Regions from separate parts of the Streptomyces sp. NPDC058653 genome, predicted to be linked through region 3. Evidence: riboswitches for the same ligand, from Rfam matches in the RefSeq annotation. Region 3 holds a riboswitch; each other region holds the start of a gene.
What was found. A riboswitch is a leader RNA that binds a small molecule or an ion and turns the genes downstream of it on or off. The one in region 3 is predicted to bind cyclic di-AMP.
Positions count from the first base shown of each region.

Region 1 (7,918 bases), on a different contig from region 3:
AGCTTGGCCGGGGAACCGTTCTTCAGCGCCGCCCGTGCCGGGGCCGCCCCCGCCCAGGCGTAGACCAGCAGGTCCTCTCCCTTGAGGAACCGCTGGCAGCGGACCCCGCCGGTGGCCCGCCCCTTGCGCGGGTACTGGTCGAACGGCGTGAGCTTCGCCGTCGTCTCCGAGTCGTCCAGCGTGCCGTGCGAGCCGGCGACCGTGTAGACCACGCCGTCGCCCGCCGGGTCGACCGCGGTGAACGAGATCACCGCGGCGCCCTCGGCCAGCTTGATGCCCGTCATGCCTCCGGCCGGCCGGCCCTGCGGCCTGACCTGCGAGGCCTGATAGCGCAGCAGTTGGGCGTCGGAGGTGATGAAGACGAGATCCTCCTCGCCCGTACGCAGCTCGGCCGCGCCCACCACCCGGTCACCCTCCTTGAGGCTGATGACCTCCAACTCGTCCTTGTTGGACGGGTAGTCGGGGACGACCCGCTTGACGACACCCTGGAGCGTGCCCAGCGCGAGACCCGGCGAGGACTCGTCCAGCGTCGTCAGGGTGACCAGCTCCTCGTCGGGCTCCAGGGTCAGGAACTCCGCGAGCGGCGCCCCGCCCGCCAGATTCGGCGCCGACGCGGTGTCCGGCAGCTGCGGCAGGTCGATGACGGGGATCCGCAGCAGCCGCCCGGTCGAGGTGACCGCTCCGACCTCGCCGCGCGCCGTGGCCGGCACCGCCGAGATGATCACGTCGTGCTTGACCCGCCTGCCGTCGCCGGGGCCCAGCGGTCCGCCGTTGGCCGTACGCGCCAGCAGCCCCGTGGACGACAACAGCACCCGGCACGGGTCGTCGGCCACCTCCAGCGGCACGGCGGCGACCGGCGAACTGCCGGACTCCAGCAGCACCGTGCGCCGGTCGGTGCCGAACTTCTTGGCCACGGTGGCCAGTTCCCCGGAGACCAGCTTGCGCAGCTCCGCGTCCGACTCCAGGATTCCGGTCAGCTCGTCGATCTCGCCGTTGAGCCGGTCGCGCTCGCTCTCCAGCTCGATCCGGTCGAAACGGGTGAGCCGGCGCAGCGGCGTGTCCAGGATGTACTGCGTCTGGACGTCGCTCAGCGAGAAGCGCTCGATCAGCCGCTCCTTGGCCTGCGCCGAGTTGTCGCTGGACCGGATGAGACGGATGACCTCGTCGATGTCGAGGAGCGCGACGAGCAGACCCTCGACCAGATGCAGCCGGTCGCGCCGCTTGGTGCGGCGGAACTCGCTGCGCCGGCGTACGACGGTGAACCGGTGGTCCAGATAGACCTCCAGCAGCTCCTTGAGCCCCAGCGTCAGCGGCTGGCCGTCCACCAGCGCCACGTTGTTGATGCCGAAGGTCTCCTCCATCGGCGTCAGCTTGTAGAGCTGCTCCAGCACGGCCTCGGGGATGAAGCCGTTCTTGATCTCGATGACCAGACGCAGCCCGTGCGCCCGGTCCGTGAGGTCCTTGACGTCGGCGATGCCCATCAGCTTCTTCGCCGAGACCAGGTCCTTGATCTTGGCGATCACCTTCTCCGGGCCGACGGTGAAGGGCAGTTCGGTGACGACGAGCCCCTTGCGGCGCGCGGTGACGTCCTCGACGGCGACCGTGGCGCGGATCTTGAACGTGCCGCGCCCGCTCTCGTACGCGTCCTTGATGCCCTGGAGCCCCACGATCCGGCCACCGGTGGGCAGGTCGGGCCCCGGCACGTACCGCATCAGGGTGTCCAGGTCGGCGCCCGGGTGCTTGATCAGATGCCGGGCGGCGGCGATGACCTCGCCCAGATTGTGCGGCGCCATGTTCGTCGCCATACCGACGGCGATTCCGGAGGCGCCGTTGACCAGCAGATTCGGGTACGCGGCCGGCAGCGTGACCGGTTCCTGCTCCTGGCCGTCGTAATTCGACTGGAAATCGACGGTGTCCTCGTCGATCGACTCCGTCATCAGTGACGTGGCGTCAGCCATCCGGCACTCCGTGTACCGCATGGCGGCCGGCGGGTCGTCGTTGCCGAGGGAGCCGAAGTTGCCGTGGCCGTCGACGAGGGGGAGCCGCATCGAGAACGGCTGCGCCATCCGGACGAGGGCGTCGTAGATCGACGCGTCCCCGTGCGGGTGCAATTTACCCATCACCTCGCCGACGACCCGGGCGCACTTCACATAGCCGCGGTCGGGGCGCAGCCCCATCTCGTTCATCTGGTACACGATGCGGCGGTGCACGGGCTTCATGCCGTCCCGGGCGTCCGGCAGGGCCCGGGAGTAGATCACGGAATACGCGTACTCAAGGAAGGAGCCCTGCATTTCATCGACCACGTCGATGTCGAGGATCTTCTCCTCGAAGTCCTCCGGCGGCGGGGTCTTCGTGCTGCGGCGGGCCATCGCTGCTGCGGCTCCTTCACAGGTCTGTGCGGGTCTGGGCGGGCAACTTCAGGAACTGACGCGGACCATTGTGGCCCGCCGGACCGACAACGCGGACCTCGACCCGTCGTTGAACCGTCCGGGGCGCCCCATTCCGGCGGCCGGGAGCGGTCGGCGGGGAGGTTCCGCAAGCGGTTGGCGAGTCAACGCCGCTTCCCCCGGCACGGGAACTTCGCCATGCGTCGGCACGCTTGCATACAGTGGCAGGACTTCTCCATATCGCGATCGAAGGGACGTACATGCCCATGGGTCACACGGCCACAGCGCAGGCCGGTTCCGGCGGCCTCACAGCGACCGAGCACCGGCTCGCCAACGGACTGCGCGTGGTGCTCTCCGAGGACCACCTGACCCCGGTCGCCGCGGTCTGCCTCTGGTACGACGTCGGCTCACGCCACGAGGTCAAGGGCCGTACGGGCCTGGCCCACCTCTTCGAGCACCTGATGTTCCAGGGCTCGAAGCAGGTCAAGGGCAACGGTCACTTCGAGCTGGTGCAGGGCGCCGGCGGCTCGCTCAACGGCACCACCAGCTTCGAGCGGACCAACTACTTCGAGACCATGCCCACCCACCAGCTGGAGCTCGCCCTCTGGCTGGAGGCCGACCGTATGGGCTCGCTGCTCTCGGCCCTGGACGACGAGGGGATGGAGAACCAGCGCGACGTGGTGAAGAACGAACGCCGCCAGCGTTACGACAACGTGCCCTACGGCACCGCCTTCGAGCGCCTGACCGCGCTCTCCTACCCCGAGGGCCACCCGTACCACCACACCCCGATCGGCTCGATGGCCGACCTGGACGCGGCGACCCTCGACGACGCGCGGCAGTTCTTCCGTACGTACTACGCGCCGAACAACGCGGTGCTCTCCGTCGTCGGCGACATCGACCCCGAGCAGACGCTCGCCTGGGTCGAGAAGTACTTCGGCACGATCCCCGCGCACGACGGCAAGCAGCCGCCGCGCGACGGCTCGCTCCCCGACATCATCGGCGAGCAACTGCGCGAGGAGATCCACGAGGAGGTCCCGGCGCGCGCGCTGATGGCCGCCTACCGGCTGCCGCAGGACGGCACCCGCGAGGCCGACGCCGCCGACCTGGCGCTCACCGTCCTCGGTGGCGGCGAGTCCTCCCGTCTCCACAACCGCCTGGTGCGCCGTGACCGTACGGCCGTCGCCGCCGGATTCGGCCTGCTGCGCCTGGCCGGCGCTCCCTCGCTCGGCTGGCTGGACGTGAAGACGTCCGGTGGCGTCGAGGTGCCGCAGATCGAGGCGGCGGTGGACGAGGAGCTGGCCCGGTTCGCGGCCGAGGGCCCCACGGACGAGGAGATGGAGCGCGCCCAGGCCCAGTTGGAGCGCGAATGGCTCGACCGGCTCGGTACGGTCGCGGGCCGCGCGGACGAACTGTGCCGGTACACGGTGCTGTTCGGCGACCCGCAGCTGGCGCTGACCGCCGTCCAGCGGGTGCTGGACGTCACGGCCGACGAGGTGCGCGCGGTGGCCGAGGCCCGGCTGCGCCCGGACAACAGGGCGGTGCTGGTCTACGAGCCCCTCACCTCCGACGACGAGGACGCCGCCTCCGACGAGACCACCGACGAGCACGAGGGGGCGGACCAGTGACCGACGCTGCCGTGACCATGGAGTTCCACCCGCAGCCGACGGCCGGGGAGGCCAGGCCCTGGGCGTTCCCCGCGCCCGAGCGCGGCGCGCTGCCCAACGGCCTGACCGTGCTGCGCTGTCACCGCCCCGGCCAGCAGGTGGTGGCCGTCGAGATCTCCCTCGCGGCCCCGCTGGAGGCCGAGCCCGAGGGCCTGGACGGCGTGGCCACGATCATGGCCCGCGCCCTGTCCGAGGGCACCGACAAGCACACCGCCGAGGAGTTCGCCGCCGAGCTGGAGCGCTGCGGCGCCACGCTCGACGCGCACGCCGACCACCCCGGGGTCCGGGTCTCCCTGGAGGTCCCGGTCTCCCGGCTGCCCAAGGCGCTCGGTCTGCTCGCCGACGCCCTGCGCGCCCCGCTGTTCTCGGAGAGCGAGGTCGGCCGACTCGTCACGAACCGTCTCGACGAGATCCCGCACGAGCAGGCCAACCCGGCCCGTCGCGCGGCGAAGCAGCTCTCCAAGGAGCTGTTCCCGGCGTCCTCGCGCATGTCGCGACCGCGTCAGGGCACGGAGGAGACCGTCGGGCGCATCGACGCCAAGGGCGTCCGTGCCTTCTACGAGGCGCATGTCCGCCCCGCCACCGCCACCGCGGTGATCGTCGGCGATCTCACCGGTGTCGACGTGGACGCCCTGCTCGCCGAGACCCTCGGCGACTGGACGGGCGACACCTCCGAGCCGCGCCCCGTACCGCCGGTGACCGCCGACGACACCGGCCGTGTGGTGATCGTGGACCGGCCCGGGGCCGTCCAGACCCAGCTGCTGATCGGCCGCGTCGGCCCCGACCGGCACGACCGCGTCTGGCCGGCGCAGGTGCTCGGCACGTACTGCCTTGGCGGCACGCTCACCTCCCGGCTCGACCGGGTCCTGCGCGAGGAGAAGGGCTACACGTACGGCGTGCGTGCCTTCGCGCAGGTGCTGCGCTCGGACCCGGACGGCACGGGCGCCTCCATGCTCGCCATCAGCGGCTCCGTCGACACCGAGTCGACCGGACCGGCGCTGGACGACCTCTGGAAGGTGCTGCGCACGCTCGCGGCCGAGGGCCTGACGGACGCCGAGCGGGAGACGGCCGTGCAGAATCTGGTCGGGGTCGCGCCGCTGAAGTACGAGACGGCCGCGTCCGTCGCCGACACGCTCGCCGACCAGGTCGAGCAGCACCTGCCGGACGACTTCCAGGCGCGGCTGTACGCACGCCTGGCCGAGACCGGCACGGTCGAGGCGACGGCCGCCGTCGTCAGCGCGTTCCCCGGCGACCGGCTGGTCACGGTGCTCGTCGGCGACGCCTCGGTGATCCGGGAGCCGGTCGAGGCCCTGGCCATCGGCGAGGTGACGGTCGTCGCCGGCTGAGGCGCGCGGCCGAGGTGTGAGCGGCGGCTCGGTGCGGCGCCCCGAGGCGTGTCCGGCACAGGACAAAGGGAACCCCGGTGACGAACCTGTCACCGGGGTTCCCCGCTATGTCCGTATTCATCGGTCGGTTGCCCGTATGCCCTGTGGCGTGCGTTACAAAAGCACCTGTCCGTTTGGTGATTGAAAGATGAACGCCTAGCGTCGGTCCGGCTGTTCGTCAGAGCCCGCCGCATCCGCGGCACCGGACAGCCATCGCCGAGTCCCCGTCAGGCGCGAGCCTGGGGAGCCGGGGACCCAATCGATGTCCCTGGGGTGAATCGGGGGCCTTCGCGCGATCCGCGGAGGAGCCCGTAGGAGACCTTCCTGCTCCGAACCCGTCAGCTAACCCGGTAGGCGAGAAGGAAGGAAAGGACCAGCCACTTCATGGCGTTCACCCGTGCCACCGGGAAGCACCGTGCCCCGAACCGGACGACGCGCCGCCGCGCGAACTTCGCGGGAGCCGCCACCCTCACCGCGGCCGGTGTCATCGGCACCCTCGCCTCCCCGGCGCTCGCCGCCGACGCGGAGTCGACCATCGCCCAGGAGGCCGCCCCGGCGGCCCCGGCCCGCGCCCTCGTCATCGACGACTCCCTCGCCGCGCAGATCGACGCCCAGGCCGACGCGCAGCTGGCCGCGGCCGAGAAGGCCGCCCGGGAGAAGAAGGAGGCCGCTGCCGCCGCCCGCGCCAAGGCCGAGGCGAAGCGCAAGGCCGAGGCCCGCGCCAAGGAGCTGCGCCGGGCCGAGGAGCGCGCCGCACGCGAGGCGGAGCGCGAGCGCCTGGGCTCCTACGGGCTCCCGGTCGCCGGCTCCTCCGTCACCACCGGCTACCGGGCAGGCGGCGGGCTCTGGTCGTCCGGCAGCCATTCCGGCGTCGACTTCCGCGCCGCCTCCGGCACTTCGGTCCTGGCCGTCGGCGCCGGCACCGTCGTCGAGGCGGGCTGGGGCGGCGCGTACGGGAACAACATCGTCCTCCGTATGAAGGACGGCACCTACACCCAGTACGGACACCTCTCGTCGATCGGTGTCTCCATCGGCCAGAGCGTCGCCCCGGGCGACCGGATCGGCCTCTCCGGCTCGACCGGCAACTCCACCGGCCCGCACCTGCACTTCGAGGCGCGGACGAGCGCGGAGTACGGCTCCGACATCGATCCGGTCGCCTACCTGCGTGCGCACGGAGTACGGCTCTAGGCCCCCTCCGGCGGATCCTCGCGGATCGGCCGGCGCACGACGAGGGCCCCGGCGTTCCGTTCCGCCGGGGCCCTCGTCGTGTCCGCGTGCCGCGTCGTCCGCCCGCGAATCAGACGGTCTCGGGAAGCTCGTCGAGCCCCTCGGCGACCAGCTTCGCCAGCCGGTCGAGCGCGGCCTCGGCGCCGTCCGCGTCGGAGAACAGGACGATCTCGTCGCCGCCCTGCGCGCCCAGCCCCAGCACGGCGAGCATCGACGCCGCGTTGACCGGGCTGCCGTCGGCCTTGGCGATGGTCACCGGAACGCCGGAAGCCGTGGCGGCACGGACGAAGATGGAGGCGGGACGGGCGTGCAGGCCCTCGGCCCAGCCGACATTGACGCGGCGCTCAGCCATGGTGTTGCCCTTCAAGTTCACAGTTGTTGTCTAGACCAGTGTCTCATGTGTCCCGGAACGGACCGGTGCGGCACCCCATAGCCTGCCCCGCCCCGGTAACCGCCGCTACCGACGCGCGCGCCGTAGGCTCTCCCCATGACGCCGCCGTCGCAGCACGCGTACCCCGCTCACTGGGAAGCAGACGTGGTGCTGCGCGACGGGGGCACCGCCCGCGTCCGGCCCATCACCACCGACGACGCCGAGCGCCTGGTCAACTTCTACGAACAGGTCTCCGACGAGTCGAAGTACTACCGCTTCTTCGCGCCCTACCCCCGCCTCTCGGACAAGGACGTCTACCGGTTCACCCACCACGACTACGTGGACCGGGTGGGCCTCGCGGTGACCGTCGGCGGCGAGTTCGTCGCCACCGTCCGCTACGACCGCATCGACAGCGGCGGCAGGCCGGCCTCGGCCCCGGCCGACGAGGCGGAGGTCGCCTTCCTCGTCCAGGACGCGCACCAGGGGCGCGGGATCGCGTCCGCGCTGCTCGAACACATCGCCGCGGTGGCGCGCGAGCGCGGAATCCGGCGGTTCGCGGCGGAGGTGCTGCCCGCCAACAGCAAGATGATCAAGGTGTTCCGGGACGCCGGGTTCACCCAGAGGCGCAGCTTCGAGGACGGCGCGGTCCGTCTCGTCCTCGACCTCGAACCCACCGCCGAGTCCCTCGCCGTCCAGCGCGGCCGGGAGCAGCGGGCCGAGGCACGCTCCGTGCAACGGCTCCTCGGCCCCTCGTCGGTGGCGGTTATCGGCGCCGGTCGCGCGGCGGGCGGGGTCGGACGGGCCGTACTGCGCAATCTCCTCGACGGGAGCTTCACCGGGCGTACGTACGCGGTGAACCTGTCCCTGCCCCCGGCGCTCGGCGAG
Region 1 is NZ_JBHXRM010000033.1:65,327-73,244, forward strand. It holds gene ACFWU9_RS25395 (DNA topoisomerase (ATP-hydrolyzing) subunit A) at 1-2,369, opposite strand, end outside; gene ACFWU9_RS25400 (M16 family metallopeptidase) at 2,648-4,012, shown strand; gene ACFWU9_RS25405 (M16 family metallopeptidase) at 4,030-5,397, shown strand; cyclic di-AMP (ydaO/yuaA leader) riboswitch at 5,641-5,808, shown strand; gene ACFWU9_RS25410 (M23 family metallopeptidase) at 5,821-6,624, shown strand; gene ACFWU9_RS25415 (HPr family phosphocarrier protein) at 6,734-7,015, opposite strand; gene ACFWU9_RS25420 (GNAT family N-acetyltransferase) at 7,151-7,918, shown strand, end outside.
Region 1: it holds a riboswitch for cyclic di-AMP, as region 3 does, so the genes downstream of both, ACFWU9_RS25410 (M23 family metallopeptidase) here and ACFWU9_RS14235 (LysM peptidoglycan-binding domain-containing M23 family metallopeptidase) in region 3, are expected to answer to the same signal.

Region 2 (7,180 bases), on a different contig from region 3:
GCGGGTGGTGCACGGAGTCCTTGGGAGCCTTGCGATTGCGTAGGTGCATGGGGCGGATCTCCTCCGGCGTACAGGGCGTGACCATGATTCTTCCCCGTACGGCTCCGCCCGGCAGCTCGCGGGACGTAACTCGTTACCGTATCCCCGCGTGCCCGGCGGCCCGGCGGGCCGAGGCGTCCGGTTGGGATACGGCCGCCGCGAACCGCGCGGCGTCCCAGCCGCCGCCGAGTTCCGGAGCCAGCCAGTCGCCGGCGGTCGCCCGGAACCGGGGCGCGGCCAGCGCGCCGGCGCCGTGCGGCACCACCCCCACCAGCGGGGCACCGGTGACGCCCGGCAGATCGGCCAGATTGCAGCGTGCGGCCAGATCCGGCACGGCGGGCCAGCTGCCGATCACCACACCCGCCGCCGTGAGCCCGCGCCTGTCCAGCGCCTCGGCCGTCAGCGCGGTCATGTTCAGCGTGCCGAGCCCGGCGGGCGCCACTACCAGCACCGGGGCTCCGAGCAGCCGGGCGGCGTCGGCGAGCGTGCCGCCCTCGTCGTCGAACCGTACGAGCAGACCGCCCGCGCCCTCGACCAGCACCAGGTCGTGTTCGGTCGCCAGCTTCTCGGCCGTCTCCGCGATCTCCTCGGGCCGTACGGGCGGCGCGCCCGCGCGCCGGGCGGCGGTCGCGGGCGCCAACGGCTCGGGAAAACGGGCCAGTTCGACCGTGGTGAGGGCGCCCGCCAGCCGGACCACCTCGTCGACGTCGCCCGGCTCTCCGGGGGCGACACCGGTCTGCGCGGGCTTCAGCACCGCGACGGTACGGCCCCCGGCCAGGGCCACCGCGGCGAGGGCCGCCGTGACGACGGTCTTGCCGATCTCCGTCCCGGTCCCCGAGACGATCAGTACGGGCATCTCAGGCCTCCCGCGCCGCCGCCGCCACCGCGCGGCAGATCCGGGCGATGTCGTCGTCGTCCGTCACGTACGGCGGCATCGTGTACACGAGGTCCCGGAACGGCCGCAGCCACACACCCTCGCGTACCGCCGCCCGGGTGGCCGCCGCCATGTCCACCTCGTGGTCCAGCTGTACGACGCCGATCGCGCCGAGGACGCGCACGTCCCGCACCCCGGGCAGTGACGCCGCCTCGGCGAGGCCGTCCCGCAGTCCCGCCCCGATCCGCTTGACCTCGCCCTGCCAGTCCTGGCCGAGCAGCAGGTCGATCGAGGCGGACGCCACGGCGGAGGCGAGCGGATTGCCCATGAAGGTGGGCCCGTGCGCGAGGACCGGCACCTCGCCCCGCGAGATGCCGTCGGCCACCGCAGAGGTGCACAACGTCGCCGCCATCGTGAGATATCCGCCGGTCAGCGCCTTGCCCACACACATCACATCGGGACTGACGCCCGCGTGCTCCGCCGCGAACAGCGCGCCGGTACGGCCGAAGCCCGTCGCGATCTCGTCGAGGATCAGCAGCACGCCGTTCTCGTCACAGGCCTCGCGCAGCACCCGCACGTAGGCGGGGGAGTGGAAGCGCATACCGCCCGCGCCCTGCACCACCGGCTCCACGATCACGGCGGCCAGCTCGTCGGCATGGCGCGCGACGAGGGCGCGCAGCCGGTCCGCGTACGTCTCGTCGTACTCCTCGGAATCGGCGGGCGGCGCGTCGGCGAAGATCTGGCGCGGCAGCACCCCCGACCAGAGCCCGTGCATACCGCCCTTGGGGTCGCACACCGACATCGGCTGCCAGGTGTCGCCGTGGTAGCCGCCGCGCCAGGTCAGCAGCCGCTGTTTGGCCGGGCGGCCCAGCGAACGCCAGTACTGGAGGCACATCTTGACGGCCACCTCGACCGACACCGATCCCGAGTCGGCGAGGAAGACATGCCGGAGCGGTTCGGGGGTGATCTCCACCAGCCGGGCCGCCAGCCGGACGGCGGGCTCATGGGTGAGCCCGCCGAACATGACATGGCTCATCCGGGCGAGCTGGTCGTGCGCCGCCTCGTTGAGGACCGGGTGGTTGTAGCCGTGGATCGCGGACCACCAGGAGGACATGCCGTCGACCAACTCGCGCTGCCCGTAAGCCGGTTCGGCGAGCCGGAGCCGTACGCCCGACGCGGACTCCACGACCAGCGGGTCCGTGCGGCCGGGCATCGGACCGTACGGATGCCAGACATGCGCCCGGTCCAGCGCCAGGAGCTCGCCCGGAGCCGGTACGCGCGGAAGCGGCGTGTCAGGCATTGGGCGCCAGATCGGTACCGGCGCCGCGCCGCCGTACGGTCACCAGGTCGGTACGGGCGGGCCCGGCGCCGGCCGGGGCCCCGACGGATGCCGCGTCGTCCGCCGTGGCGTCGTCCGCCGCCGGGCCGCAGGCGCTCGCGCACCCGCCGCTCCGGTGTTCGGGCAGCGTCGTCGTGTCCGTGCCCTCGACCTCGAAACCGGCGTCCGCGATCATGTCCAGGTCCGCCTTGCCCTCCTGGCCCTCCGTGGTGAGGTAGTCGCCCAGGAAGATCGAGTTGACCAGGTGCAGCGCGAGCGGCTGCATCGTGCGCAGATGCACCTCACGCCCGCCCGCGAGCCTGACCTCCACATCGGGGCAGACGAACCGCACCATCGCGAGGATGCGCAGCGCCCGCTGCGGGGTCAGGTTCCACTCCTTGGCCAGCGGGGTGCCCTCCACCGGGATGAGGAAGTTGACCGGCACCGAGTCCGGGTCCAGCTCGCGCAGTCCGAAGACCACGTCCACCAGGTCGGCGTCGCTCTCGCCCATGCCCGCGATCAGCCCGGAACAGGCCGACAGACCCGCGCCCTGCGCGTGCCGCACCGTCTCCACCCGGTCCGCGTAGGTGTGGGTGGTGGTGATGTCGCCGTACGTGGCTTCGGAGGTGTTGAGGTTGTGGTTGTACGCGTCGGCGCCCGCCGCCTTCAGACGCTCGGCCTGGCCCTCGGAGAGCAGACCGAGACAGGCGCAGACCTCGACGTCCGCGTTCTGCTCCTTGATGGCGCCGATGGTCTGCGAGACACGGTCGACGTCCCGGTCCGTCGGCCCCCGGCCGCTGGCCACCAGACAGACCCGCTTGGCACCGCCGGCCACTCCGGCCGCCGCGGCCCTGGACGCCTCGTCGGGCTTCAGCCAGGTGTACTTGAGGATCTCGGCCTTGGACCCGAGCCGCTGCGAGCAGTACGAGCAGTCCTCGGGACAGAGCCCGGACTTGAGGTTGACGAGATAGTTGAGCTTGACCCGCCGCCCGAACCACTGGCGGCGCACCTTCCCGGCCGCGGCCACCACTTCGAGCAGTTCGTCGTCGGAGGTCGCCAGCACGGCGAGCGCTTCTTCGCGCGACGGCAGCTCTCGCCGAAGGCCCTTCTCCACCAGTGTGTTCAGCAGGTCCATGGCGCCGATCCTGGCCTACGGCGGGCCCCCGGGCCAAGGATGAATCCCACAAGACAGGTGCATTCAGGTGTGTGTATGACCACACCCGGGGCGGAGCGATCCACGGTTAGGGTCTGTGGGCTGCCTACAAAAGGACCTCAGCCGTGCCAGCCGAACCGCCCGTGCCGGGCATGCCGTCCCCGTCGACCCCGCCGGACCCGTTCGGCTGGATCGACGACGAGGCGCGGCTGCGTGAGCGGTCCGGTCTGGTCCGTGCGCTGCGCCCCCGCCCCGCCGACTCCCCGCTGCTGGACCTCGCCAGCAACGACTACCTGGGGCTCACCCGCCATCCCGTGACGACGGGCGCGGCGGCCGACGCCGCGCGCCGCTGGGGCGCGGGTGCCACCGGCTCGCGGCTGGTCACCGGGACCACCGCACTCCACGCCGAACTGGAGCGCGAGCTGGCCGCGTTCTGCGGTTTCGAGGCCGCCCTCGTCCTGTCGTCCGGGTACGCCGCCAACCTCGCCGCCCTCACCGCGCTGACCGCGCGCGGCTCGCTCGTCGTCTCCGACGCCGCCAACCACGCGTCCATCGTGGACGGTTGCCGGCTCTCGCGCGCCGAGACCGTGGTCGTACCGCACGCGGACCCGGAGGCGGTGGCCAAGACGCTGGAGACGTACGAGGGTTCCCGGGCGCTGGCCGTCAGCGACTCGGTGTTCTCGGTGGACGGTGACGCGGCGCCGCTCGCCCGGCTGGCCGAGGTGTGCCGTACGAGGGGCGCGGCCCTCCTCGTCGACGACGCGCACGGTCTCGGTGTGCTCGGCGACGGCGGGCGTGGCGCCGTGCACGCGGCGGGTCTGGCCGGGGACCCGGGGACGGTCGTCACCCTCACCCTCTCCAAGTCGCTGGGCAGTCAGGGCGGCGCTGTCCTCGGCCCGGCCCGGGTCGTCGCCCAACTCGTCAACACGGCGCGGTCGTTCATCTTCGACACCGGACTCGCCCCGGCCGCCGCGGGAGCCGCGCTGGCGAGCCTGCGGCTGCTGCGCGAGGACCCGTCGCTGGCCCTCCGGGCGCGCGCGGTGGCCGGCGCGCTGCACCGGGGGCTGACCGGGGCGGGGCTCACCGCCGTACGCCCGGACGCGGCCGTCGTCTCCGTCCGGGCGCCCTCCCCTGACGCGGCCGTGCGGTGGGCCGCCGACTGCCGGGCGGCGGGGCTGCTGGTGGGCTGCTTCCGGCCGCCGTCGGTACCGGACGGGATCTCCCGGATCAGGCTCACGGCCCGCGCCGATCTGACGGACGCCCAGGTGGCGGGCGCGCTGGCGACGATCATCGGGGCCGCTCCCGCCGGAGCCGTGACGCCCACGGAATGAGTTGGCGCGGCTCTCGCCGTGCCGGGCGTATCCTCGTCGCCTGTCGGTCGCCGGGGCCCGGAACTTGAGCCCGTGTAAATACGGTCTCGCGTAGCAGGGTTCACCGCTTAGAGCGACAGACGGGGGCGTATCCCGGCGGATCGCGCGTGCACCGGGTGCCGTTGATGGCAGTGTGGCGCGCAGCGCAATCCGGGGACGTACCCGCGGGCAACAGCCATAGGTCGGTCGTCGTCCCGGTGGGAAAGGGACAGCGTCGCCATGGCAGACCATCAGGAAGCATCCGTCACCCTGCCGAGCGATCCGGCCTCGGTGTCCGAGGCACGCAGATACGTCGCTCGTGTGCTCACCGAATGGGGACTGCCGGACGGCGCCGGCACAGCCGAAACGGTTCGCCTGATCATCTCGGAGCTCGCCACCAACGCCGTGCAGCACACCCTCGGCACCTCGCCGACCTTCACGGTCGACGTCACATTGCGGCGCGACGAGGAACTGCGCGTCGGAGTCACGGACAGCCACCCGCGCTGGCCGCAGCGGCTCCCGGCCGCCGTCCAGCAGGACAACGGCCGCGGCATGGTCATCATCCGGGCGCTGACCGCCGAGCACGGCGGGCGGCTCGCCGTCACCCCCACCGCGGACGGCGGCAAGACGGTCTGGATCACCCTGCCCTGGACGGTACGGGCCCAGGGCTGAGCGGGCCGGGCACGGTCGGCGCGGTGACGCCCGGTGTCAGCGGACCCGGCCGTACCAGACGCCGCGGGACCAGATGCGCTCCAGCCGCACCACCTGACCGCTCTTGGGCGAATGCCAGATCTTGCCGCGGCCGGCGTAGATCCCGACGTGGTAGACGCTGCTTCCGTAGTGGAAGAACACCAGGTCCCCCTCTCTGCGCTCGGACGCCGGGATATGGCGTGTGCGGTTGTACTGCTGCTGCGCGGTACGCGGGAGCGCCTTGCCGGCCTTCTTGTACGAGAACGCCGTCAGCCCCGAGCAGTCGAACCGGTGCGGACCTGTGCCCCCGAACTTGTACGGGGCGCCCTTCTTGGACGCGGCCACATCCAGCGCCCTCGCGGCGGCCGGCTGGGCGTGGGCCTCCGGGACGGCGCCGGGCGCCAGCATCGTGCCGCCGACGGCGGCGAGGAGGACCGACGCGGTGCCGGCCCGGGAGAGCAGTGACGGGACCTGTGTCTGCGCGGACATGCGCAACCCTTCGTCAGCCGCCTGTGAAGGATGACCTGTCGGGTTCGGACAGGCGAAGATGCCCGGCCGCTGACGCGGCTTCACCCCGAGGAGCGGTCCATGCTCGGACCGCCCCGAACTGCTCGGGTCCTCCACTCCTGCCGATCCACTCGTGTCGACCAGGCATCCGGAGCGGCGGCAGGACTCGGCGTCCACCCGGACCGCCCCGCCGAGGTGGCGGGGGCTTGTCGTCCCACGGATCTTGACGCGCCGTCAGCTCATTTCCGTGCTGAAACGGGCAGGTGTGACTCTCGTCACTTATGGGCTATATGGGTTGATAGGGGCTATTTTCAGAACAACTCATATGACCGCGCACGCGCTGTACCTGCGACGCAGCGACGCCTTACCACCGGACGGCCGATCGGTGGCCGCAACTCGTCGGTCCGATCGCCATGGGCGGGTCGATACGCCGAACGAGCGCCCGGATGCTCCTCGGGTGCGTCCGTACGGGCGCGGCGGCGGCCGAAGTCCGTGGCGCGGCGAGGCTCGTGGGCCCCGCGCCGGGGTCCGTGGGGCACGGATCCGTATCAAGTCACCGGGCCGGGCGGCATGGTGACCCGCGCGGCTCTGCGCTCCCCGTCGAGCAGCCGGAGTGTGCGGTCCAGGGTCGGCGTGTGGAGCTCCGTCTCTCCCCTCGCGTGCATCACCGTCAGCGCGTCGCGCAGTTCGGCGGCCCTGGTCACCAGCGCCTGCGCCGCGCGCAGCGCGCCGTACGTGTCGTCGGCGCGCGAGGGGTTGATCCGGCCGACCAGGTCGACGACCCGGAGATAACTGTCGACGAGGTCCCCCTCGGCGCGGGTCAGCGCGGGCAGCGGCTCCATCTCCGGCGGCAGCATCGGCGTCTCATCCGGGGGTGTTGAAGCCGAGGGACGACCTGCGGTCCTGGGCGACCTGGTCCACCAGGCCGTACTCCTTGGCGCCCACCGCGTCGAAGATCGTGTCCCGGTCGATGTCGGCGTCGATCCGCTCGGCGCTCCGGCCGGTGTGCCGCACCAGCGTCGCGGCCATCAGGGCGCGCAGCCGCAGCAACTCCTCGGCGTGGATGGCGAGATCGGACGGCTGGCCGCGCACCGGCTCCTCGATGCCCGGCTGCTGGAGGACGACGCGCGCGCCCGGCAGCGCCATCCGCTTGCCCGGCGCTCCGGACGCCAGCAGCACGGCGGCCGTCGACGCCGCCTGGCCGAGGCAGGTGGTCGCCACGTCGCAGCCGACGACCTGCATCGTGTCGT
Region 2 is NZ_JBHXRM010000036.1:45,675-52,854, reverse strand. It holds gene ACFWU9_RS26535 (class I SAM-dependent methyltransferase) at 1-49, opposite strand, end outside; gene bioD (dethiobiotin synthase) at 134-895, opposite strand; gene ACFWU9_RS26525 (adenosylmethionine--8-amino-7-oxononanoate transaminase) at 897-2,213, opposite strand; gene bioB (biotin synthase BioB) at 2,206-3,366, opposite strand; gene ACFWU9_RS26515 (8-amino-7-oxononanoate synthase) at 3,537-4,715, shown strand; gene ACFWU9_RS26510 (ATP-binding protein) at 4,974-5,405, shown strand; gene ACFWU9_RS26505 (C40 family peptidase) at 5,442-5,912, opposite strand; cyclic di-AMP (ydaO/yuaA leader) riboswitch at 5,916-6,087, opposite strand; gene ACFWU9_RS26500 (hypothetical protein) at 6,479-6,787, opposite strand; gene ACFWU9_RS26495 (ATP-dependent Clp protease proteolytic subunit) at 6,795-7,180, opposite strand, start outside.
Region 2: it holds a riboswitch for cyclic di-AMP, as region 3 does, so the genes downstream of both, ACFWU9_RS26505 (C40 family peptidase) here and ACFWU9_RS14235 (LysM peptidoglycan-binding domain-containing M23 family metallopeptidase) in region 3, are expected to answer to the same signal.

Region 3 (7,918 bases):
CTCCATCGTCGTGAACGCCGTTTCGAGATAGACGGCGCGCGCGTCGAAGAGCGGGGCCAGCAGCTCCAGCACCTCGGGCGAGGTCCCGCCCGGCGACGGGTCGCTGCGCCGTACCTGATACCTGCGGTGCGGATCGTTCGACTTCAGATAGTCCGCCTCGATCGCCTCCCGCTCCACACCCACCGCGAGCAGCGACACCGCGATGGAGAGACCGGCCCTGTCCTTGCCCGCCGCGCAGTGCATCAGCGCGGGCAGGCTCTCCTCGGCCAGGGAGTGCAGCACGCGCCGGTGCTCGGCGGTGCGGTCCAGAATGATCGAACGGTACGAAGCGGACATCCGGGCCACGCCCTTGCCGTCGGCGAGGATCGACCGCAGCTGGTCGAGATCGCCGTCGCGGACCATCTTCCAGAACTCTGTGCCGTCGGCCGGGTCGGTGAGCGGGATGTTCACATTGCGTACGCCGACCAGCTCGACGTCCAGACCGTCGAGCTTCTGGTCGGCCGCGTTGCGGAAGTCGAAGACGGTGTGCAGTCCCAGCGAGGTCAGGAACGCCGAGTCCTCGGCGGTGGCGTGCGCGAGGTGGCCGCTGCGGAAGAGGCGTCCGTACCGTACGGTCCGTCCGTCGACGGTCGGCAGACCGCCCACGTCCCGGAAGTTGCGTACTCCGGCGAGATCGGGCTCGCCCGGCGGGACCTGCTCCGGCACCTCGTGCGTCACGTGCGCTCCTCCGCGTCTGCGGTCGGCGCTCGTCGCCGACGCGCTCCGACTTTACGACATCGGTTCCCTCTGAAAGCGCCTGGCGAATAGGGCTTCTGTCCGGATTGGGTGATTGCTCATAAGGTGCCCCGGTCGCAGGTGAGATGGGTGCAGATCGGCTTCGGCTGGTGAGCAGGATCATATCCGTGACGGTGTGTGGCCGGGCGCGGGAAGGGAATTGGGGGCGTCGCACGGAATTCGAAGATCCGTAATCCACGCAGGGTGACCGCTCACGGAGCCGATATTCAAGGGTGGATTGACGGAGAGGATTCACCGGCTTGTACCGGTCGCCCCACGCGGCTTACCGTCACCGCAATCCGAGCGGATCGCCGAATCCTGCCGCCGTTCGGAATCCGCATCCACCCAGCACTCATCAACGTGTGGCAGGAGCGGGGGACCCAGGTAGAACGCCGGTCCGGAGATCCGGACGGCTTGGGGTGAAGCCGCGTCACGGCGCGGCCGGGCATCTCCAGCCCGAACCCGACAGCTCACCTCGTAGGCGCCGGAGAGGAATTCGCCATGCCCGGAAAGGGTAAGCACCGTCGTCCGAGGACCAACCCGATCACCCGTGGATTCGTCGCCGCGGGAACGGGTGGCGCCGCCATCGCAATTCCGCTCATCGGTGCCACGGGCGCCCACGCCGCGGAGCAGTCCTCCGCACCGTCGGCGGCCTCCGGGCGCGCCGTCGCCGCGGCGCACAGCACGGCCACCGCGCAGACCGCCCAGAAGGCCGCGACCGCCAGAACCGTGCGGACGTACTCCGTCACCGCGGGGGACTACCTCGCCAAGATCGCCGAGAAGCAGAAGGTCAGAGGCGGCTGGCAGAAGCTCTACGCGGACAACCGGGAGGCCGTCGGTGACAACCCGTCGCTGATCCACCCGGGTCTGAAGCTCACCATCGGCGCCAAGGCCAAGGCCAAGGCGTCCGCCGAGGACAAGGCCGAGGCCGCTCCGAAGAAGGCAGCCCCGAAGAAGGCCGCGCCCGCGAAGCCCGCTCCGGCCGAGCCCGCCCCGAAGGCCGACACCACCGCGAACGAGCCGGCCGCGCAGAGCGCCGACTCCGGCTACACCGCGCCCGTCGACGGCGCGACCGTCACGACCCCGTACCGCGCCGCCGGCGGCAGCTGGGCCAGCGGCTACCACACGGGCGTGGACTTCGCGGCCGCCTCGGGTACCACCGTCAAGGCGGTCGGCCCCGGCACCGTCGTCTCGGCCGGCTGGGCCGGTTCGTACGGCAACGAGGTCGTCATCCAGCACGACGACGGCCAGTACTCGCAGTACGGCCACCTCTCCTCGCTCTCCGTCTCGGCGGGCCAGCGGGTCTCCGGTGGCGACCAGATCGGCCTCTCCGGTTCCACCGGCAATTCCACGGGACCGCACCTGCACTTCGAGATCCGCACCGGTCCGAGCTACGGCTCCGACGTCGACCCGGTGGCGTACCTGCGCGAACACGGCGTTTCCCTCTGACCACTTCGGTCACGCACGTAATCGGCCGTTCGGCCGGCACCTTCGGGTACCGGCCGAACGGCCTTTCGTATATTCCCCGGTTGAACGAATTTTGACCGATGGCGTTTCTCACCGAAGCCGGCGTCTTCTTACGGTCGCGTAGGTCGGATCCCCGGGTGAATGATGTTCTGCTGTGGCTGACGATTCGAGAACGGAAACCAGAGGTGCCTTCGGGTCTTACGCGGCCATCGGTGACAGTTTCACCGAGGGCGTCGGCGATCCCGGACCGGGCGGAATCTACGTCGGCTGGGCGGACCGTCTCGCGGTACTGCTCGCCGACCGGACGCCGGAAGGATCGTTCCGGTACGCCAATCTCGCCGTACGAGGACGACTGCTCGACCAGATCGTCGCCGAGCAGATCCCGCGGGCCAAGGAACTCGCCCCGGATCTGGTGACGTTCTGTGCCGGCGGGAACGACATCATCCGGCCCGGCTCCGACCCCGACGACGTCGCCGAACGTTTCGAACGGGCGCTGGCCGACCTCACGAGCGCGGTCGGCACCGTCATGGTCCCCACCGGGTTCGACACCCGGGGCGTGCCGGTCCTGCGCCATCTGCGCGGCAAGATAGCCACGTTCACCGCCCATGTCCGCTCCATCGCCGACCGCCACGACTGCCCGGTGCTGGACCTGTGGTCGCTCAAGTCCGTCCAGGACAGGCGCGCCTGGAACGGCGACCGGCTGCACCTGTCACCCGAGGGCCACACCCGCGTGGCGCTGCGCGCGGCCCAGGTCCTCGGCCTCGACACCCCCGCCGACCCCGACCAGCCGTGGCCGCCCCTGCCGCCGCGCGGCACCCTTGAGGTGCGCCGCGACGACATGCAGTGGGCGCGCGACTATCTGGTGCCCTGGATCGGCCGCCGGCTCCGCGGTGAATCCTCGGGCGACCACACCGTCGCCAAACGCCCGGACCTGCTGCCGCTGGTACGTCACTGAGTCACCCCGGCCCCACGGGAGCCGCCGCGGCCGGTACGCGTTCCAGGACGCCGCCCGCGAAGACGTCGTACAGCGGGAGCGTCTCCAAGTGGACGTAGCCGATGTGGCAGTCGCAGGTGGCGAGGGGGCACGCGCGGGGTTCGAGGGCGCGGCGGTAGGTGCCGTCGTAGAGATTGCCCAGCTCCGCCGGGACGAAGTGGCAGCGGCGGACCGTCCCCTCGCCGTCCACCGAGATCACCGACTCGCCCGTGCGGCACGGGAGGCCCGCCGAGCGGTGCGGGTGACGGCTGAACGGGAACAGCGGGTCGATCGAGGTCCACTGGGCGGCCTCCGGGTCCGCATACGTCCGGCCCTCCGCCGCGTTGACCCACAGGTAGACATGCCCGGGGAGATCCGCGCGGAGCCGGCGCGCCTGGTCGAGATGGTCGGGGAACCCGACGATCCCGACGCTGAAGCGGATGCCCGCCGCGCCCAACTCGCGGGCCTTGGTGAGGAAACGGTCGTACGGCGTCTGGCCCGGGTGATACGTGCACCAGAGCGCCAGCTTCTCCGGGTCGGCGGCTTTCAGCCAGTCCGTGCGGCAGCTCAGGTTCGTCTGGATGGCGACCCGCGCGACATGCGGGAGGTGGGAGAGCTCGGTCAGCGCCCGCCGGTACCAGGAGCGGGTCAGCCCTTCGCCCCACGGGGTGAAGAGGACCGACAACCGGTCGCCGGTCTGCGCTGCCACCCACGCCGTGAACCGCTCCAGCGCGGCCCTGTCCGCGCGCAACTGGTCCGTGCTGTCACGGCGCTTGGCGAACGGGCAGTACGGACAGTCGTAGTCGCAGGAGGCGAGCGGGCCCCGGTAGAGGATCGTCAGGTCCACGGCGGCCTCACTTCGGTTCGTACGCGGCCATCGCGGCCCGCACGGCGGGGGAGAACAGGGCCGGGCCCAGCGCGTCCGAATGGGCGAGCCCTTCGGGGGAGAGCCGCAGCAGACCGGGACCGGCGCCCGCGTCGAGCCAGCCGAGACCGGCGAAGCGGTCCAGCTCGGCGGGGAAGTCGTCGGCGGGAAGGCTGCCGAACCGCGCGCGGTACTCCTCCAGCGCCATGCCCTGCGCCTGGAGCAGCGACTGGAGAAGATGTCGGCGGCGCGCCTCGTCCAGGTCGACCGCACGGCCGACCTCGGCCCGGGAGAAGTCCTCGGTCCGCGTGTAGTCGTCGATGATGTTCCGGATCTCGCGCATCCCGACCGCGTAGTCGAAGGAGTAGTGCAGCTCCGAGGTGTACGAACGCGCCCCGCAGCCCAGGCCGATCATGCCGTCGGTCTGGCACGCGTAGTCGTCCGCCCCCTCGTGGGGCGCGTCTCGGCGGCGGAACATCCGCATCGACACCTGCTCGTACCCCTCGGCGAGCAGATGGTCCCGGCCCCGCCGGTAGAGATCGAGCCGCTGGGCGTCCCAGCCGGCCTCGCCGGGATGGGCGCGCCTGCCGAGCGGGGTCAACGGCCGTGCGTACAGCGGGTAGAGATACAGCTCCTCGGGCCGCCAGGCCAGCGCCGCGTCCAGCGAGAGCCGCCAGGACTCCGGGGTCTGTCCGTCGATGCCGTAGATGAGGTCGATGTTGAGGACCGGGATCCGCGTGTCCCGGATCCGGCCGAGCGCCGCCTCGACGTCGGAGCGGTGCTGCGGACGCACCGCCGCCCTCGCCTCCTCCTCGACGAAGCTCTGCACTCCGATGCTCAGCCGCGTCGCCCCGCGCTCGGCCAGCACCGCCAGCCGGTCGGCCGTGGCGGTCGACGGCGAGGTCTCCACCGAGAGCGGGACGGCCCGCAGGTCGGCGCCCATCCGTTTCTCGGCGATGTCGCAGAGCCGCTCCAGCTCGCCGGCCGTCAGGAAGGTGGGCGTGCCGCCCCCGAAGGCGGCTGCGGCGAAGCTCACGCCGGTGCCCGTCGTGCCGTCCGCGTGGAGCGCGTCGGCCACGGCGGTCGCCTGCCGGTCCAGCGCGTCCAGGTAACGGGTCGTCAGTTCGTCGGGGACTCCGATCCGGGTGAAGAGGTTGCAGAAGCCGCAGCGGACCTCGCAGAACGGTATGTGCAGATAGAGCGAGAGCGCGTCCTTGCGTTCACCGGCCCACAGACCGCTCAGCGCGGGGCGGTCGGCGAGCGGGCGGTATGCCGTCTTGTGCGGATAGGCGTACACGTAACTCTCGTACGGGCGCGGCCGGGGCGCGGTGCCGGTGGTACTGGTCGGATGGGTCATGAGGGTGCCCCTGGCTCCAGGAAGAAATGGGCGTACGGCACGGTCCAGACGGACTTGTGGCCCAGACGGTGACCCGTCCAGCCGTCGTCACCGTAGGCCGTGCCGTGGTCGGAACAGACGATGGTGAAGCAGCGGCGGCGGCTGCCGGCCGCGGCGAAGAGCCGGCCGATGTGCCGGTCCACATATTCGAGCGCGGCGGCGTGCGTCCGGCGGGAGTCGCCCGCCTCACGGGTGGCGCCGGGCAGATGGAACCAGTTCGGCTGGTGCAGCGACGGCACGTTGACGAAGAGGAACAGCCTTTGCGTGGCGGGCAGTTCGGCGACGACCCGCTCCGCGCGGGCCACCTGAGACTCGAAGGACGTCGGCGACGCGACACCGAACTCCGGCTCCCAGTGGCTCTCCTGGAACATCCCCGGCAGTACGGAACCGAGGGCGCCACGCTTGTTGAAGAAGCCGACGCCCCCGATGCAGACCGTCCGGTACCCGGCGTCCGCGAGACCCGACACGAGGTCGGGCGCGTCGAAGACGAACGTCCGCCCGGCGGTGGACTCGCTGCCCTCGAATCGCGCGGCGAACAGCCGCGGATGCGGTCCCGCCGCCGCGGGCGTGGGCAGGAACCCGGCGAACATGGCCTGGTGCGAGGCGTAGGTGAAACTGCCCGGCGCGTGCCGCTTCTCCCAGCGCCCACCCGGCAGATACCGACCGAGATTGGGCAGCCGTCCGGCCTCGGCCAGCTCGACGGCCACGTCGTACCGGAGTGTGTCGAGGGTGACCAGCAACAGATCGTCCCGCCCGACGACTTGACGCATGTCGGGCAGTCCCGCGTCGGCCGTGTCCGCCGTAGTGGCGATCTCCGTGTCCCTCCTCTCAGAGGCGCGCATACCGGTCGCCTCCCGTGGCCGTCGGGCGCGGGCGGGTGGTGCGCAGCGCGGCGAGTTGGGCTCCGTAGGTGTCCAGGCCCTCCGCGCCGCCGGCGGGGAGGCCGGTGAGTCCCGGCAGCAGGTCGCCGAAAGCGTTGACCTCGCCGACGGCGAAGCGGCGCCAGCCGGTCGCGGGGAGCAGGTCCACACCCACACAGTGCGTGCCCGGGAAGCAGGCCGCGGCCCGCTCGCAGATCGCCAGGGCGGCCGTCCAGCCCCCGCCACCGCTCGCCGCCTCGGTCGCCTGCCGTACCGCGTTCAAGTCGCCCCGGGACCCGCCGAGATGCAGGTTGGTCATCGGCGACGAGCTGGTCCGTACGACGGCGTGTGTCGCGCGGCCCGCGACCACCACTACCCGCAGGTCGGTCGCCCTGCCGTTCTGCATGGCTTTCGGGAGCCACCGCTCGACATGCAGTCCGTCCGGCGCCAGCGCGTCGACGATCGCCGCCACCTCGGACTCGGTCGTCAGACGCCGTACCCGAAGGGAGTTGAACAGCCGCCCGGCCGCGTCCCGTTCGACCGAGGTCGTCGCGCGCACCCGGCCGGGGCCGGCGGTCTCGACCGCCAGCACCCCGGAGGCCGACGACCCGTGCGCGATCTTGACGAACGCCCGGCGCATACCCGGACCGCCCATCAGCGCGCGCACGTCGTCCCAGCCGCGTACGGGCGGGGCGCCCCGCCCCGAGGTCGGCGACGGCGGCACGGGTACGGAGGCCAGGTCCAGCACCTCGTGACAGAGCCGCTTGTCGAAGAGCACCGCCAACTCGTCCGGGTCGTCGAGAAGTTCCGCGCCCGCCTCCCGTACGGCTCGGCCCAACTCCCGCACGGCGGAGGTGAACCGCTCGTACCAGAGGGCCGTTCCCTCGACCCGCGTCGGATCGTCCGTGCCCCGCAGCAGCCGCTCCACCGCCGCGTCCTCGCCCGGCGACTCGACCCGTACGGTCTCTCCGGGCCGGAACTCCGCGCGCCCGGCGAGCACATCGAGCCAGGCCACCTCGCGGGCCGGCGGCAGGCCCGCCGCGGCCACCGCGTCCTGGAACAGCCGCACACGGCGGTTGGCGGGATTGCCGACGACCGCCAGGCGCGGCCCGCCGCTACTCGGAGACGGCGACATAACGCCACTCGTCGTCTTCGTCGATGTCGTGGGACGGCGCCGCTTCCACACGCACACCGTGCGGGAGCAGAGCCTCCTCGATCCTCGCGGTCCAGGCCGGTGACATGAAGTGGTGGCGCAGGTCGAGCGCCTTCAGATGGCTGAGCGGCTGGCCGGCGAGCAGCGCCTCGCCGCCCGCGTCGCCGAGCGTGCCCATGGACAGGGCCAGCGATTCGAGCCCGGCGACGACCGGCGCGGAGGCGACGGCGCCGGCGATCTCGTCCTGGATCTCGCTGTTCTGGATGCCGAGATGGCGCAGTCGCGGGAATCCGCGGCCGTCGAGCAGCGGCGCGAGATCGGCGACGGTGGCATCGCCGCCGTACTCCTCGACGCCCAGCCACAGCTCCAGCCGCTCCAGCGCGGGCAGTTCACTGTCGCCGACCGCGCGGACGACGGCGCCGGGCAGCCC
Region 3 is NZ_JBHXRM010000013.1:123,200-131,117, forward strand. It holds gene ACFWU9_RS14230 (tyrosine-protein phosphatase) at 1-705, opposite strand, end outside; cyclic di-AMP (ydaO/yuaA leader) riboswitch at 1,107-1,271, shown strand; gene ACFWU9_RS14235 (LysM peptidoglycan-binding domain-containing M23 family metallopeptidase) at 1,276-2,223, shown strand; gene ACFWU9_RS14240 (SGNH/GDSL hydrolase family protein) at 2,396-3,196, shown strand; gene ACFWU9_RS14245 (STM4011 family radical SAM protein) at 3,198-4,061, opposite strand; gene ACFWU9_RS14250 (STM4012 family radical SAM protein) at 4,069-5,436, opposite strand; gene ACFWU9_RS14255 (STM4013/SEN3800 family hydrolase) at 5,433-6,245, opposite strand; gene ACFWU9_RS14260 (STM4014 family protein) at 6,304-7,470, opposite strand; gene ACFWU9_RS14265 (STM4015 family protein) at 7,451-7,918, opposite strand, start outside.